2 regions of the Allocatenococcus thiocycli genome follow, and region 2 is predicted to be linked to the other one. Evidence: predicted binding sites of a transcription regulator. Region 2 holds the regulator's gene; the other holds the start of a gene.
The links. Region 2 encodes PurR, which represses purine synthesis genes. Its sites were predicted from a motif close to TNANGNAAACGTTTNCNTNA; they were not measured.
Positions count from the first base shown of each region.

Region 1: glpX (class II fructose-bisphosphatase) is a predicted target of PurR. The motif match lies at 1,925-1,944, and genes of this name have one in related genera.

Region 1 is NZ_CAKLCK010000026.1:114,652-118,134, forward strand. It holds gene L9Q40_RS09470 (1,4-dihydroxy-2-naphthoate polyprenyltransferase) at 1-719, shown strand, start outside; gene rraA (ribonuclease E activity regulator RraA) at 796-1,338, shown strand; gene zapB (cell division protein ZapB) at 1,412-1,654, opposite strand; gene glpX (class II fructose-bisphosphatase) at 2,002-3,009, shown strand; gene L9Q40_RS09490 (helix-turn-helix transcriptional regulator) at 3,140-3,483, shown strand, end outside.
Region 2 is NZ_CAKLCK010000001.1:323,930-327,412, reverse strand. It holds gene torR (two-component system response regulator TorR) at 1-119, opposite strand, end outside; gene torD (molecular chaperone TorD) at 385-1,032, shown strand; gene purR (HTH-type transcriptional repressor PurR) at 1,466-2,470, shown strand; cyclic di-GMP riboswitch class I at 2,738-2,826, shown strand; gene L9Q40_RS01470 (TfoX/Sxy family DNA transformation protein) at 2,943-3,483, shown strand, end outside.

The DNA.
Region 1 (3,483 bases), on a different contig from region 2:
AAGGAACCGACAATGAAAAACGCCTTGGTCCACTGCGTGCTTTACAGTCTGGCGCAGTAACGAAAGAGCAAATGAAGCAGGCAATTGGCTTCAACATCGTGCTCACCGTCATTTCCGGCCTGATCTTAGTGTTTTACTCTTTGAGCTCTCTTGAAAGTATTCTCACCTTCATCGGATTGGGTATTCTTGCCATCCTTGCCGCCATTGCCTACACCATGGGCAGCAAACCGTACGGTTATGTCGGACTGGGCGATATTTCTGTATTTCTGTTTTTTGGCTTGCTTGGCGTATCCGGCACCTATTTCCTGCATACCGGACATGTCGATACCACCTTATTCTTACCCGCTTTAGGGTGCGGCTTACTGGCCGTCGCCGTTCTTAATATCAATAACATGCGTGATATTGATAACGACCGTGAGTGTGGAAAACGAACCGTAGCCGTACGCTTGGGACAACAAAAGGCCAAGCAGTACCATTTCATCTTATTAGGTGGCGCTATTCTCGCTTTCGCTGTTTACCTGCTTATTCAGGACAAACCGGTTTGGATCAGTCTGCCATTCTTATTAAGCATTTATTTTGTCGCCCATCATGGCAAAGCCGTTTGGGAAACCGAAAAGCCTGCACAGATCGCACCTATGATGCCAGTGATCGTAAAATGCTCGCTGGTTACCAACGTTTTATTTGCAACAATTGTGGTAGCTCAAACTCTGGCAAGTTAAAAAAGGATTGTCATTGCATTGGCTTGATGCCCAGATATACTCAAAGACAACCAGTTTCTGTTTAGAAAGGTACGCTATGGAATACAATACCTCAGCACTCTGTGATATTTACCTCGAGCAGGTAGATGTGGTTGAACCAATGTTCAGTAATTTTGGCGGTCGCGCTTCCTTTGCCGGACAAATCACCACCATCAAGTGTTTTGAAGACAATTCGCTGATCCGTGAAACGTTAGAGCAAGATGGCCTAGGTCGCGTGCTGCTAATTGACGGCGGTGGTTCCTTACGCAAAGCCCTTGTCGACGCAGAAATCGCAACCATCGCAGAAGAAAATGAGTGGGAAGGCATTGTCGTATACGGCTGCGTTCGTGAAATCGACGAACTGGAAGATATGAACCTTGGCGTTCAGGCTCTCGCCTCTATTCCTGTCGGCGCATCTAGCCAGGGTATAGGTGAACTCGACGTACCTGTGAACTTTGGCGGCGTTAGCTTTCTACCAGAAGACTACATTTACGCGGACAGCACTGGCATCATTCTGTCTCCAGAACCGCTCAATATCGACCTAGAACTGGACGAGGAAGTTGAGGAAGAAGAGTTAGAGGAACAAGATCCTAGGCTTTAGCGCTTTTCCCTACACCAAATACACAAACACCCGCTTATAGCGGGTGTTTTCAATTCTGGACAGAAAAGTAGAATTATTCCACTTCTTCCATTTTGCCAAGTAGTGCACGAATGCGCTCTTGCCACTGCGCGTGCTCTTGCTGTGCTTGCTCAGCCTTCTGCTCAAGCTCTTCGCGTTGCGTGCGAAGCTCGTTTGCTTGTGCTTCTAGCTTTACTTTATCTTCTTTCAGCTCTTCAACTTCCATTTGAAGAAGAGTGATTGTGTCAACTGCAGTTTGAATTTTAGATTCTAGTTGTGCTAATACTTCAAAAGACATCTTGGCCTACCTATGTTGTTCCGTTGGGATGATGCACGAGACAGGCGCGCACCTTACCTATATGAGGTTCATTCTACTCAGCGTTGCGACGAGAAACACTCACTATATTCGATATTTTGCATCATTCGGTTAAAAAACCGGCGCAATCTCACTAAATGCTGACTTTTCTGATCACCGAAGCATTTTTGAGCAAGGTATTTGCCTCTCGCCACGAGAAAAACGCACTCAGTATTGATCAAATTCAACTTAACCAAAGTAAAAGCTCGGCAAAAACGCAAACGTTTAACACTCGTTATGGTAAAATCGCCGCGCAAATTCTTCTTCCCTCTTGCTTACTTGGAGACATCATGAAACGTGATTTAGCAATGGCATTTTCCCGTGTTACTGAAGGTGCAGCACTGGCTGGTTATAAATGGCTTGGTCGCGGCGATAAAAACGCAGCGGACGGTGCAGCCGTTGAGGTTATGCGCACACTACTGAACAAAACAGAAATCAGCGGTGAAATTGTTATTGGCGAAGGTGAAATCGATGATGCACCAATGCTGTACATCGGTGAGCAAGTGGGTATTGGTGGCGATGAAGTCGATATTGCAGTCGATCCTATCGAAGGCACACGCATGACGGCCATGGGTCAATCAAATGCTTTAGCGGTTCTTGCGGCCGGTGAAAAAGGCAGCTTCCTTAAAGCGCCTGACATGTACATGGAAAAACTGGTGGTTGGCCCAGGTGCAAAAGGCGTTATCGATTTAGAAAAGCCACTAAAAGAAAACCTAGAGAACATCGCCAATGCGCTGAACAAAACTCTAGACACTTTAGTTGTGATCACGCTGGCTAAGCCTCGTCACGACAAAGTGATCGCAGAAATGCAGGCAATGGGCGTACGCGTATTTGCTGTGCCAGACGGTGATGTAGCCGCTTCAATCCTGACTTGTATGCCAGACAGCGAAGTGGACGTCATGTACTGCATTGGCGGCGCACCAGAAGGCGTAGTTTCTGCGGCGGTCATTCGTGCACTAGATGGTGACATGCATGGCCGTCTACTTCCTCGTCATGAAGTAAAAGGTAATACAGAAGAAAACCGCATCTACGGCGCAGCAGAACTAAAACGCTGTGAAGAGATGGGTGTGAAAGCAAACGTCGTGTTAAAAATGGAAGACATGGCATGCAGTGACAACGTTGTGTTCTCCGCGACAGGCATCACCAAAGGTGATCTGCTAGAAGGCATTACTCGCCAAGGCAATATCGCGACAACAGAAACCCTGCTTATTCGTGGTCGCTGCCGCACCATCCGTCGCATCAAGTCGATCCATTACTTAGAACGTAAAGATCAAGAAGTGCGCGATATTATTCTTTAATAAGTATCAGAGATTTTAGGGCCTGGATAAACGGCCCTAGTATCTCGCTTATCTCACCAAAACTAAGTCAACACTTTTCTTTACAAAACCTATCGCGCATAATATGTCATGACATATAAATGGTGGGAATATGAAAACCGTAGATAGGATATTGCAAATCGTTAAGCGTGATGGCTCTGTCACGGCAAAACAACTCTCTTCTGAACTTGGAATGACCACCATGGGTGCACGTCAGCATCTTCAAGGTTTAGAAGATGATGGCATCCTGTCTATCTACGACGTCAAAGTCAAAGTCGGTCGCCCGACCAGGCACTGGGCTCTCACTCAAAAAGGCCATGAGCAATTTGCCGATCGCCATGGTGAACTTACCGTACAATTCATCGAAGCGGTCGAACACATCTTTGGTAAAGATGGCCTCGAGAAAGTGACCTCTGAGCGCGAAAAGCTCACGTTACAAAACTATCGTCAACATCT
Region 2 (3,483 bases):
TCACGCATTTGCGTGCCGCTCTCTGCTTCACTAACTGTATAACCTTCATTTTGGAAATAACCCGCTAGCTTACTACGCGTTACAACATCATCTTCTACGACTAATACGTGATAGCTCATTTACACCACTTTCTGTCATTTTATTATTCGAGATGTATTCTATTCATAACTATTAACATTTCTAGTCATTGGCTGACTAAAAAGCAAGATTTAGTGATTTTGTTGATTCAAGACAAGCTTAGCGAACCCTGTTAATAAATGAACATATTTCGCCATAAAACATCATAGTTATAGTTACTGCTGTTCATTTTAATTGATTACACTTAAAGGACATCTGAATTTGATTTTGTGATGCCAGAAAGAAGGCATCATTCAGGAGCCTAAAATGCAAGAAGTGAAAGCTTTTAACGAAAAACGCGCCGAAATTTATTGGTGGTTTTCTAGCTTATTCGCCAAAGAACTGACAGACAAAGAGCTGGAGGCTTATCACAGTGTTGAAATTCGCAGCTTTTTGGCGGGCTTAGGTGAAAATGAATCTCTCAAACCTTCCATTGATAGCCTCGTTGACGCACTAAATCGCCTGCAAGACCGCGAAGATGCTCAGCTAGAGCTTGCTGCTGACTTTTGTGAATTATTCTTGAAGACAGAAAAGTACGGCGCGCTTCCCTACGCTTCCATGTACATTGGTGAATCTGGTTTACTCAACGACAAACCCGCCGAAGAGATGGAAAAGTTGATGGCTGAGTTTGGTGTCCAAGTGGACGACCGTCTAAAAGAACCAGCCGACCACTTAGCGGTAGAACTGGACTTCCTGGGTAACATGATCATTCGCTCTAATGAGTTTGAGCAAGAAAAACACATGGAAGAAGCCTTTGTTAAACAAAATGAATTCATCGAAAGCCAACTCATGTCTTGGTTACCGAAGTTCGCTCACAAGTGTCAGCAACTGGATGAATTTGGCTTCTACGCCAGCGTCGCGCAACTATTAATTGCATTTTGTAAACTGGACAGCGCTTACCTTCTTGGTGAATAATTGCCGCCTATTTTAGGGAGCCTGTCTTTTAGGTTCCCTATCTTTTATTCGTTAACTATATAAATCGTTCCAATCGCTCGCTTTTTAGCAATCAAAATGTGACTTATTAGGCACAAAACCATTGCTTAAATTATTGCCAGCTTGCCCGCATAGGGCTAAAATGTGAACGCAAACGATTAAATATGATTTTAATGTAAACCGCTGAAATAAAGCGGTTTTTGTGTTTTCTTAATAGGTTGATAACGATTCTTCATTCGATGGAAGAAATGAGCTTTATCAACCACTGTCGCTACATACCCTCTACCGACTTCGGAGTAACCACTGCTAAACATACTCAGCGCCATTGTTTTTGTTGCGCTAAGTTTACAAAAGACGAACAGCAAAAAGGTTTATCCTCCGCGGTATATTCGTAGCTCGAAACAGGACACCATGTATGGCCACTATAAAAGACGTTGCTAGATTAGCCGGCGTTTCTACAACTACAGTTTCGCACGTTATCAACAAGACGCGTTTTGTTGCAGAAGCAACACAAGAAAAAGTAATGAAAGCCGTTGATGAGCTTAACTATGCACCAAGTGCGGTTGCTCGTAGCTTGAAATGTAACTCAACTCGCACCATCGGCATGTTGGTGACACAATCTACCAACCTATTCTTCTCTGAAGTCATCGATGGTGTAGAGAGTTACTGCTACCGCCAAGGCTACACGCTTATCCTGTGTAACACTGGTGGTATCTATGAAAAGCAAAGAGATTACATCCGCATGCTCGCTGAAAAGCGTGTAGATGGCATACTAGTGATGTGTTCTGACCTGACAGAAGAGCTGAAGCAAATGCTTGACCGTCATGCAGATATTCCGAAAGTTGTCATGGACTGGGGCCCAGAAAGCTCGCAAGCAGACAAAATCATGGATAACTCAGAGGAAGGCGGTTATATCGCGACCAAGTACCTGATTGATAATGGTCATACTGATATTGCTTGCTTGAGTGGTCACTTTGAAAAACTCGCTTGCCAAGAGCGCATTGCGGGCTACCGTCGAGCGATGGCAGAAGCCAACATTCCTGTCAATGAAGACTGGATTCTTGAAGGTAACTTTGAATGTGATACCGCAGTTTTGGTCGCAGACAAAATTACCGCGATGGAGAAACGCCCTACTGCGGTATTCTGTTTCAATGACACGATGGCGTTGGGCTTGATGAGCCGTCTACAACAGAACGGTATTAAGATTCCTGACGACGTCTCTGTTATTGGTTACGACAATATCGAATTGGCAGAGTACTTCTCTCCGCCGCTAACAACGATACACCAGCCAAAACGTCGTGTTGGTAAAAATGCCTTCGAGATTCTGCTTGAGCGTATTAAAGACAAAGAACACGAAAAACGCATTTTTGAAATGCAGCCAGAGTTGGTCGTTCGAAATACTGTTAAAAAACTCAACTAGTTACTAACAAGCGCTCTTCGGAGCGCTTATTTTTTATCCGAAAATTAACTTTTATCGCACTCTTTGTTCACTACAGTCAGTAAACGTTTTATAAGTTACTGTTTTGTATAAACACAATCCATCTCACATAACCTAGCCACTCGCACTCAAACTTCAATCTTAAATATGAAACAAACACCATAAAAACACAGCGTTTTACTGAAGCAATATCACACTTTGATCTCTAGATTGTGATGTTAATTCAAGATAAAAAGTATTCTCAACATGTCACGCACAGGGCAAACCATCCGAAAGGGTGGGACGCAAAGCTTCCGGCCTTAACCATTTTATAAATGGAAGGTAGCGGGGTTACCGATGGCAAATATGCATATGATGAGTTTACCCTTTAATGACATTGGGCTTGCATGTATTTGCTAATCTCTCGGACCTGACTTTTGGTGGCGTAATAATAATTACACCGAGATAACACATCATGGATAAACCGATACTCAAAGATTCTATGAAGCTATTTGAGGCACTTGGTACGATCAAGTCGCGCTCAATGTTTGGTGGCTTCGGACTTTTCGCTGATGAAACGATGTTTGCACTGGTTGTGAATGATCAACTTCACATACGAGCAGACCAGCAAACTTCATCTAACTTCGAGAAGCAAGGGCTAAAACCGTACGTTTATAAAAAGCGTGGTTTTCCAGTCGTTACTAAGTACTACGCGATTTCCGACGACTTGTGGGAATCGAGTGAACGCTTGATAGAAGTAGCGAAAAAGTCGTTAGAACAAGCCAATTTGGAAAAAAAGCAACAGGCAAGTAGTAAGCCCGACAGGTTGAAAGACCTGCCTAACTTACGACTAGCGACTGAACGAATGCTTAAGAAAGCTGGTATAAAATCAGTTGAACAACTTGAAGAGAAAGGTGCATTGAATGCTTACAAAGCGATACGTGACTCTCACTCCGCAAAAGTAAGTATTGAGCTACTCTGGGCTTTAGAAGGAGCGATAAACGGCACGCACTGGA